Regions from separate parts of the Streptomyces sp. NPDC008125 genome, predicted to be linked through region 1. Evidence: riboswitches for the same ligand, from Rfam matches in the RefSeq annotation. Region 1 holds a riboswitch; each other region holds the start of a gene.

What was found. Region 1 has a riboswitch for cyclic di-AMP ahead of ACFZAX_RS02165 (peptidoglycan DD-metalloendopeptidase family protein). Riboswitches for the same ligand answer to the same signal wherever they lie in the genome.
Region 2: it holds a riboswitch for cyclic di-AMP, as region 1 does, so the genes downstream of both, ACFZAX_RS26295 (NlpC/P60 family protein) here and ACFZAX_RS02165 (peptidoglycan DD-metalloendopeptidase family protein) in region 1, are expected to answer to the same signal.
Region 3: it holds a riboswitch for cyclic di-AMP, as region 1 does, so the genes downstream of both, ACFZAX_RS23340 (peptidoglycan DD-metalloendopeptidase family protein) here and ACFZAX_RS02165 (peptidoglycan DD-metalloendopeptidase family protein) in region 1, are expected to answer to the same signal.

The regions. Positions count from the first base shown of each region.
Region 1 is NZ_JBIBHR010000001.1:520,887-524,151, forward strand. It holds gene ACFZAX_RS02160 (FCD domain-containing protein) at 117-812, opposite strand; gene ACFZAX_RS02165 (peptidoglycan DD-metalloendopeptidase family protein) at 1,067-1,831, opposite strand; cyclic di-AMP (ydaO/yuaA leader) riboswitch at 1,844-2,012, opposite strand; gene ACFZAX_RS02170 (insulinase family protein) at 2,226-3,265, opposite strand, start outside.
Region 2 is NZ_JBIBHR010000017.1:48,387-51,651, reverse strand. It holds gene ACFZAX_RS26305 (Scr1 family TA system antitoxin-like transcriptional regulator) at 1-269, opposite strand, end outside; gene ACFZAX_RS26300 (ATP-binding protein) at 497-928, shown strand; gene ACFZAX_RS26295 (NlpC/P60 family protein) at 1,037-1,507, opposite strand; cyclic di-AMP (ydaO/yuaA leader) riboswitch at 1,536-1,614, opposite strand; gene ACFZAX_RS26290 (hypothetical protein) at 2,065-3,009, opposite strand; gene ACFZAX_RS26285 (hypothetical protein) at 3,158-3,265, opposite strand, start outside.
Region 3 is NZ_JBIBHR010000014.1:20,159-23,423, reverse strand. It holds gene ACFZAX_RS23345 (SpoIIE family protein phosphatase) at 103-1,230, shown strand; cyclic di-AMP (ydaO/yuaA leader) riboswitch at 1,523-1,677, shown strand; gene ACFZAX_RS23340 (peptidoglycan DD-metalloendopeptidase family protein) at 1,689-2,744, shown strand; gene ACFZAX_RS23335 (aldo/keto reductase) at 3,018-3,265, shown strand, end outside.

The sequences.
Region 1 (3,265 bases):
ACCGTTCCTACGGACGGAGCGGCTCAGTCATTTCTCGGGCAGCCGTGCGGACGAGAATTCCGACAGCGCGAGAAAGCGCCTGCAATTCTCTCTGCTATTTGTATACGGCGTGATTGTTAATGACGGGCACCCGAGGTGTTTACAGGATGTTGCAAAGTGCTCACCCGGGTCTGTTTCACCGCTCGGACCGGGCGGCGCGGCCGGTGCGCGGCCAGTGAACGCTCCGCGTGCTGCACGGCCAGCCCCCTGGCGCGCTCCGCGTCGCCCCGGGCCACCGCGTCCACGAGAGCGCCGTGTTCGGCCCACGACTCGACGGGACGGACCGGCTGCTCGACGGCGTACATCCAGGCGATCTTGTGCCGGAGCTGGGTCAGCAACGCGATGAGGCCGGGGCTGCCGGAGGCCTGGGCGAGTGTCTCGTGGAACCAGCCACCGAGGGAGCGCAGGTCCTCCCCCTCGCCCCGGCGGGCCCTCTCCTGCCCCAGTTTGACCAGTCCGCGCAGGACCTTGAGATGCGCCTCGGTGCGCCGCTGCGCGGCCCGGGCCGCGCCCAGCGGCTCCAGCAGGAGCTTCACCTCCAGGAGGTCGGCCGCCTCCTGCTCCGTCGGCTCGGCGACGCAGGCGCCGGCGTGTCTGCGGGTGACCACGAACCCCTCCGACTCCAGGGTCCGCAGCGCTTCGCGCACCGGCACGCGGGAGACGCCGTACCGTCTCGCCAGGAGCTCCTCGGTCAGGCGGCTGCCGCGTTCGTAGACGCCCGAGACGATGTCGTCACGGATTGCCGTGCATACCGAGTGCGCGGGAATGCGCATGTCCGAACCTCCGCCTTAATCCCCGCGAAACGCGGCCGATCGAAGCCTGCACCGTGACTCTATTGCAATCTGAGTGAATTTCCGATGGCGTACCGGAATTCGCACATATCTTTTGCCTGCGGAGCCGGCGGCCGGAGGGGTTTCGGGCGATATGCCGAAGCCCCGGCACGGGCCGGGACTTCGGGACGATCAGGAGCGTCCGACGGCGGTCGGACGGCGGAACCGCGGGACCGGACGCGTGGGGCGGCCGGGGGTCAGACGGTGAGGCCGTGGGCCCGCAGATACGCCACGGGATCCATGTCGGTGCCGTACTCCGGGCCGGTGCGCGCCTCGAAGTGCAGGTGGGGGCCGGTCGCGTTGCCGGTGGCGCCGGAGAGGCCGATCCGCGCCCCGGAGGAGACGCGCTGGCCGACGAGGACACCGAGGGAGGAGAGGTGGCCGTACTGGGTGTACGTGCCGTCCGTCATCCGCAGCACGATGTTGTTGCCGTACGCGCCGCCCCAGCCGGCCTCGACGACCGTCCCCGCGCCCACGGCGAGTACCGGGGTGCCGGTGGCGGCGTGGAAGTCGACGCCCGAGTGGCTGCCGGAGGACCAGAGCGAGCCGCTCGACTCGTAGCCGGTGCTGATGTACGAGCCCGCGATGGGCAGGTGGAAGGAGTTCAGGCGGGCGCGCTCGGCGGCGCGGGCGGCGCGGGCCTTCTCCTCGCGGGCCTCCCTGGCCCGTGCGGCGGCTTCCGCCTTCGCCTTCGCTTCGGCCTTCGCCCTGGCCTGGGCCCCACGCTGCTGGGCCGCCGCCTGGTCGGCTATCCGGTCCGCGATGGAGTCGCCGAGCGACACGGCCTCGATCAGGCCTGTCCTGCCGGGCGACGGGACGGTGGAGTCGGCGGCGAGGGCCGGGGAGGCGATCGAGCCGACGACGCCGGTGGCGGCGAGGGCAGCGACGCCGGCGAACCTGGCGGTGGAGCGCGTCAGACGGCCCGGGGCACGATGCGTCCCGGTGGCACGGGTGAACGCCATGGAGGAGCGGGTCCTTTCCTTCCTTCTCGCCTACCGGGTTAGCTGACGGGTTCGGAGCAGGAAGGTCTCCTACGGGCGTTCGCACCTCTCACGAGACGCGGGTGCCCGATTCACCCCAGGGACTTCGTGGGTCCCCGGCTCCCCAGGCTCGCGCCTGACGGGGACTCGGCGATGACTGTCCGGCACCGCGAGTGCGGTACACAGTCGGCGGACAGCCGGATCGACGCTAGGCCGCGGCGCTTTCGATCACCAAACGGACAGGGGGTTTTGTAGCGCATCCCACAGGGCAGACAGCCACTCTTCCTCGCAAAGTGGACAAACACCACGACCCCGGCGGGATCTCTCCCACCGGGGTCGTGGCCGGGGCGCGCCCGGTCGTTCGGTTGGCGGCGGGTCAGCCGCTGACGACCGTCACCTCGCCGATGCCCAGCGCACGGACCGGATCGGCGATCTGCGCCGCATCGCCCACCAGAATCGTCACCAGCCGGTCCACCGGGAAGGCGTTGACCACCGCGGCGGTCGCTTCGACCGTGCCGGTCTCGGCGAGCCGCGCGTACAGGTGGGCCTGGAAGTCGTCGGGCAGCTGCTGCTCGACCTGGTCGGCGAGGGTCGCCGCGACGGAGGCGGCCGTCTCGAACTTGAGCGGGGCCACACCCACCAGGTTCTGCACGGCGGTCTCGCGCTCGGCGTCCGTCAGCCCGTCCGCCGCGAGGGTCCGCAGGACCTTCCAGAGGTCGTCGAGCGCGGGGCCCGTGGACTCGGTGTCCACCGAGCCGCTGATGGCCAGCATCGCCGCACCGGCGGGGCCGGAGTCCTGACCGCCGGCCGTGGAGCGGAGCACCTGGGCGAAGGCGCGCACGCCGTAGGTGTATCCCTTCTCCTCGCGCAGCACCCGGTCGAGCCGCGAGGTGAGCGTGCCGCCGAGGCAGTACGTCCCGAGGACCTGGGCGGGCCAGACGCTGTCGTGCCGGTCCGCGCCGATACGGCCGATGAGCAGCTGCGTCTGCACGGCTCCCGGACGGTTCACGATGACCACGCGGCCGGTGTCGTCCGCGGTGATCGGCGCCACCGGGCGGGGGCTGCCGGCGTCGCCCGACCAGTCGCCGAGGGTGTCGGCGAGCAGGGCGTCCAGGTCGATGCCGGTGAGGTCGCCGACGACGACCGCGACCGCGGTGGCGGGGCGGACGTGGGCGTCGTAGAAGGCGCGCACGGCGGCGGCGTCGATCCGCCGCACGGTGTCCTCGGTCCCCAGACGCGGGCGCGACATCCGGGCGGTGGCCGGGAACAGCTCCTTGGAGAGCTGCTTGGCGGCACGGCGCGCGGGGTTGGCCTGCTCGTGCGGGATCTCGTCGAGGCGGTTGCCCACCAGGCGCTCGATCTCGCTGTCGGCGAAGGCGGGAGCCCGCAGCGCCTCGGCGACCAGGCCGAGCGCCT
Region 2 (3,265 bases), on a different contig from region 1:
TGCCACCAGCCCGTGTCGCGGCCGTCCGCCGACCCGGCCAGTGCCGAGAGCAGGGTGCGCAGTTCGGGATCGACGACGGCGTACGCGTCGAGCAGGCGGCCGACATCGGCCGGGGACACGCCGCTCGCGCCCGTCTCGATCCTGCTCACCTTCGACTGGTGCCAGCCGAGCAGCGATGCCGCCTGTTGGCTCGTGAGTCCCGAAGAGTGGCGCAGACTCCGCAGCTCTTCCCCGAGTTTGCGACGGCGCACGACGGGGCCGTTGCCCATTCCGGTCTCCTTCCCGCCTGGCGGCACGGTCGACCGCTCCGTCGGCCGACCTGGAAGCAAGTGTGCCGAACGTTCGAGCTCCGGTGAGCCGGAGTTCACCGCATTGAGCGATAGATATATGCATATCTCGGCAGATCGTGTCTGCGGGGGGCCCGGCGGTGGCACTCTGGCGCCAGGCACAATCCGGGCCGATAGGGGTCGGCCGGGCGGAAAGGGACGGCGTCGCCATGGCAGATCATCAGGAAGCACATGTCACCCTGCCGAGCGATCCGGTGTCGGTGTCCGCGGCCCGCAGACACGTGGCACGCGTACTCGCCGAGTGGGGCATGCACGACGACACGGATGACGCGGGGAGGATTTTGCTGATCGTCTCGGAGCTCGCGACCAACGCGGTCCTGCACACGCTGGGCCAGTCACCCACGTTCACGGTGCGGCTGGTGCTCGACCGTGACGAGGAACTGCGGCTCGAGGTGTCGGACAGCCACCCCCGGTGGCCCAGACGGCTGCCCCCGGCCGCGCAGCGGGACAACGGGCGGGGCCTGGCGATCATCCGGATCCTCGCCGGGGAGTGCGGCGGACGGTTCGGCGTCACCCCGAACGAGGACGGCGGCAAGACCGTGTGGATCGTGCTGCCCTGGTCCGTACCGGTGCGGAGTTGACGTCGCGCCCGGCCCGGACGGGGCGACCGTGCGACCCGGCGGGGTCGTCGCGTGTCGCCGCGTCCGGGCCGGGCGCCGTGCGTCGGCGGCACGGGCGCCCGGCGTGCGTCAGCGCACCCGTCCGTACCAGACCCGCTTCGTCCAGATCCGCTCCAGCCGCACCACGGCACCGGTCTTCGGGGAGTGCCAGATCTTGCCGTTTCCGGCGTAGATGCCCACGTGGTAGACGCTGCGACCGCTGTGGAAGAAGACCAGGTCGCCCCTCCTGCGCTGTGAGGAAGTGATGTGGCGCGTCTTGTTGTACTGCTGCTGCGCCGTGCGGGGCAGCTTCTTGCCGACCCGCTTGAACGAGTAGAGCGTCAGCCCGGAGCAGTCGAACCGCCGGGGACCCGCGGCGCCCCACTGGTAGGGGGCGCCCTTCTTGGACGCGGCGACCCGGAGCGCCTTCGTCGACTGGGCGGCGGCCTCGGCGTCGGAGACCAGGCCGGGGGCCAGCATGGTCGAGCTGAGGGCCAGAGTGAGGACCGAGGCCGTACCGGCCCGGGTGAGCAGAGACGGGACATGAACCTGCGCAGTCATGCGCAACCCTTCGTCAGCCGCCTGTGAAAGATGACCTGTCGGGTTCGGGCTGGCGAAGTCGCCCGGCCGCGCGTCGCGGCTTCACCCCGAGGGACGGCCGGTTGCCCGGTCGACCCGTTGTGCTCGGGTCCTCCACTCCTGCCGATCCACTCCTGTCGACCCGTCATCCGCTCGGCGGCAGGACTCGGCGTCCGCGCGGACCGCCCCGTCGGGGTGGCGGGGGCTTGTCGTCACACGGATCTTGACCCAGGCCGTGCGTAATTTTCGAGGTGGCAGAGGAAGTCAGTACGGTCGGCCGACGTTGCGCCGGGAGAGTGGGGGAGCGTCCCGCGCGGCCGGGGGCGCGCACCCGGATGCCTCCACCAAGGTTGCTCAGTGCGGCACTTGGGGCATGGGGAGAACGCCGGGAAGCGCAAATCGAGAGAAGGGCGCGACGGACCGAACCCCTGCGCCGAACGAGCGGAAAATCGGATATTCCTCACGGGCGTGTCGCTGGAATCGGGAAACGGCTCCGCTCCTCCGCTCCGGATCCCGACCGGATCGCCGTCACCGGGACCTCAGGAGTCCCTCCGGCGAATCGGGTGGCCGTCCGGGCCCTTGGTGAGCCAGGACCCGTCCCCGAGAGGCTGCATGTCGTAGGAATTCTCGCCGTGCGCCTCGAATGCGCCTCGGACCTCGCCGGACCGCGCGTCGACGCGGGTGTGGCGGAACCACTCCTCCTCGCTCTCCGTCTCGCCGACGACGGTCACGACGATGGTCTCCGGGTCCAGGTAGCCGCCGCCCCATTCCACGTAGTCCTCTTCCGGATCGTGCCCGAGGGCGTCGACGGACAGAGTGAACGCGACCTCGCCGTCCGGGTACGTGTGGACGGCCATGTCGCCCTGAGCATGATCGACCGTCATGAAGTGCCGCCCGTCCGGCGACAGATCGATGAGGACCCTGTCGTCCCAGGGGTAGCGGAAGAGGTCCATCCGCCCACCCGACAGCGATGCCCGGTAGATGACCGATCCGTCCTGCCCCTCGCCCACGTCGAGGAGGATCTCGCCGCCCGCCCGGTGCACGAGCTGGACGCCACCGTGCCCGACCGTGTCCAGATCCGCCTGCGCGAGGACCGCTCCGGTTACGGCGTCCAGGGCGACCCACTGGTCCGGGCGGCCTCGTTCGGCCATGGCGTCGGGCCGGTAGATCCAGACCGTGAGCCCGTCGGACGAGAGGGCGCAGCCGGGCCTGTGTCCGAACCGCTCGTCCGACTTCGGTTCGAACTCCGACCGCCAGACCTCGGCCCCGTCAGCCGTCACGCAGACGGCCGCGTGCAGGGTCGTGTAGAAGACCTGGTGGAGGCCGGCGGGAGCGGTGTGCTCGACGACGTCGTCCCCGGCCGACGGCCGGAAGATCTTGGCGGGCGACAGAGCACCCCAGGTGTCGGCAGCCGGCTGGTAGGCGCATATGTTCCCGCCGACGAGCCGGGTGAGGGGCTGGAGGGGAGCGGTGGAGCGATTCATGTTCAGGAGGGTACGGAACATGATCGGCCGGCATCGCCGCGGCCAGGACCAGGACCAGGACCAGGACCAGCGCCAGGGCCAGGACCAGGGCCAGGACCAGGGCGGGGCGGCCGGTCGCCTTCTGCCGCTCCGCCGCAGGCCGGACCGGTCAACTCCCGTTCTCGGGCGGTACGGCGATCCGCCCGGCCCGTCGCTCACCGTCCAGCGCACGCAGCGCCCGGGCCAGCGTGGACGCGTGGATCCGGTCCTCGCCGCG
Region 3 (3,265 bases), on a different contig from region 1:
GGTTCGGGCCAGCCTGGGCGGGGCGCGGTAGGTTCCGCAGCCGTGGCGGGACAGGGCAGGAGAAGCGCAGAGGTGGGGAAACCGCTGTACGAGCATGGCTGGATGGCCGGGGGTGTGGGTGCCCGGCGCTTCGTGCGGATGCTGCCTGCCCTGCTCATCGTCGGCGGACTCGCTTTCGACATCGCTTCGCCGCCCCGCTTCACGGCGGTGCCCCTGTTCGTCGCCGCCCCGCTCATCGCCGCTCCGTTCGCTTCCCGGGCGGGGACCATCCGGATCGGTGTCGCCTCGCTGACCGCCGTCATCGCGATGCGGGTGTACGTGGGCACCATCGGGCAGATCGTCCCGATCATCGAGACGCTCACCGTCTTCACCGCCGCTGTGCTGGCGCTCGTCATCAACGGCGTCGTACGGCGCGGCAACGAGCAGCTCGCTTCCGCCCGGATCATCGCGGAGACCGCCATGCGCGCGGTGCTGCCCGTGCCGGCCGACCGGGTCGGCGGGCTCCATGTCGCCGCGCGGTACGAGGCGGCGCAGGCGGACGAGTACGTCGGCGGCGACCTCTTCGCCGTCGCGGACACCCCGTACGGCGTACGCCTCGTGCTCGGTGACGTACGAGGCAAGGGGCTCGACGCGGTCGAGGCGGTGGCGGTGATCATCGGCGCCTTCCGGGAGGCCGCCGAGCAGGAGGAGACGCTGGACGGCGTGGCGCAACGGCTGGAGCGGGCGCTGGCCAGGGACGCCGCGCGGCGCGGGGGGCTGGACCCGGTGGAGGGGTTCGTCACCGCGGTGCTCGCCGAGATCCCGCAGGGCTCCGCGACTCTGCGGATCGTCAACCGGGGCCACCCCGAACCGTTGCTGCTCCATGCCGGAGGAGAGCTGGACGTGCTGCGGCCGAGCATGCCCGCACTCCCTCTCGGCATGGCGCTGGGCGTCTGGCCGGACCAGGTGGACGAGTGGGATCTGCCGCCGGGCGCGACCCTGCTGACCTATACGGACGGGCTCTCCGAGGCGCGCGACCGGGCGGGCGTGTTCTACGACCCGGCGGAGCGGCTGCGCGGGCGGATCTTCCCCGGTCCGGACGAGCTGCTGACGGCGCTCACCGACGACGTCCGGCTGCACACCGGTGGCCGCTCGACGGACGACCTGGCGCTGCTCGCGGTCGCCCGGCCGGCGGAGGACCAGCCGGAGCGCCGGACCACCGTGCCGATCGTCGGCCGGGGGGACGGCTGACGCGGTGGTGCGGGCCGCCGTCCCGAGGCCCTTCCGACCTCCCCCGAGGGCGTCGGACGAGTGTGGCGACGTTCCGTAGCAGACCGGTGCCGCTCGATAACATATGACACACCGTCAGAAAAGTCGGGGCGCACCGATTGTCCGCAAGTCGCCCTGTTGAGTGGTGATATGCGGTGGTAAATACCGCCCTGAAGTGGGAATGATCAAGGGGGACGGCTTGGAATCGAAGCCGTCTGTCTATTAACGTTCGATAACGCAGCGCGGTCGTCCCAGCCGTCGTCAGAGACGGCGCCGTGCGCGAGCGCCGAATTCCGCAAGGGAACCGGGGAACCACCTTCTTGGGGTGAATCGGACACCTGTGTCTCGATCAGAGACGTCAGGCGTCCGTAGGAGACCTTCCTGCTCCGAACCCGTCAGCTAACCCGGTAGGCGAGAAGGAAGGAAAGGAGTGCGCCCCCGTGGCGTCCAACCAGCCTGCCCCAGAGGCCCCGTCGCCCTTTGCCACCCTCGACGGTTTCGGCTCCCCCGGCGACTCCGACAAGGCGTGGGAGGAATGGAACCCCACCGAGGATTCCCTCCGCCCCGTCCGCGGCCGGCACCGCGTGGCCAAGCAGCGTGGTCTCGCGCGTAGTTCCACCGTCCTCGGGGTCGGCGTCATCGCGGCCGTCGGTGCGGGCGGCATGGCCACCGCGCAGAGCAAGCCGCCGGTCTCCATCTCTCTTCCCGATGCGCTCGCGGACAACCTCCCCGACGCCACGTCCGTGCCCGGGCTGGGCGCTCTGATCACCGCGGTCGAGTCCCACGACACCCCCGCCCCGGTCGCCGCGGCCGCGCCGTTCACCACCGCCGGGCTCACCACGGCGGAGACCGAGCAGGGTGCCACCGACGCGGGCGAGGCCCTGCGCGCCCGCATCCTCCAGCAGGCCGAGCAGCAGCAGTCCGCCGCCGACGCGGACGCGAAGGCGGCCGAGGAGGCGGCGGCCGCCACCAAGGCCGCCACCGAGGCGAAGAAGCAGCAGGACGAGGCGGAGGCGAAGGCCGCCGCGGAAAAGAAGGCGGCCGAGGAGGCCGCGGCGAAGAAGGCCGAGGCCGAGAGGCTCGCCAAGCTCGCCGCCAGCTACTCGCTCCCCACCTCCGCGTACACGATCACCTCCACCTTCGGAGAAGCCGGCACGATGTGGGCCTCCGGGCAGCACACCGGCCTGGACTTCGCCGCGCCGACCGGCACCCCGGTCAAGGCCGTGCACGGTGGAACGGTCAAGTCCGCGGGCTGGTCGGGCTCGTACGGGTACCGCACGGTCCTGGAGCTCGACGACGGTACGGAGGTCTGGTACTGCCACCAGTCCTCCATGGACGTGGTCGTCGGCCAGCAGGTCAGCACGGGCGACACCATCGGCCGCGTCGGAGCCACCGGCAACGTCACCGGCCCGCACCTCCACCTCGAAATCCACACCCCGGACGGCGCCGGCATCGACCCGATGGCCTGGCTGACCGGCAAGGGCCTCACCGTCTGACGCTCGGCGTATCGCCGAGCCCCTGAACCCCGGCAGCCTTGACGCTCTACCCCCCCAGGACGTCAGGGCTGCCGGTTCTCCGCCCACCCTCGTTTCTCTCCTCCCGCGGTTCTCTCTCCGCCGACGGTTGCCCGTCCGCCCCGGGCACGGGCGCCCTGCGCCCCGAGCACGGACGCGGAGTACGAGCGAGGAGCGCGCCCCGGGACGGCGACCGGCCACGATTCGGAGCCGCTGACCGGAATACGGCCCTCAGCCCGTTTCGTTGAACCCCTCATGACTTCTTCTCTCCGCAAGCTCGGCACGTCCGGCATCGAGGTCTTCCCCCTCGCCCTCGGCGGCAACGTCTTCGGCTGGACCGCCGACGAGGCCGAGTCCTTCGCGGTTCTCGACGCCTACGCCGCGGCCGGCGGCAACTTCGTCGACACCGCCGACGCGTACTCGGCCTGGGTCCCGGGCAATCAGGGCGGTGAATCGGAAACCCTCGTCGGCAAGTGGCTCAAGGCCCGCGGCAACCGCGCGGA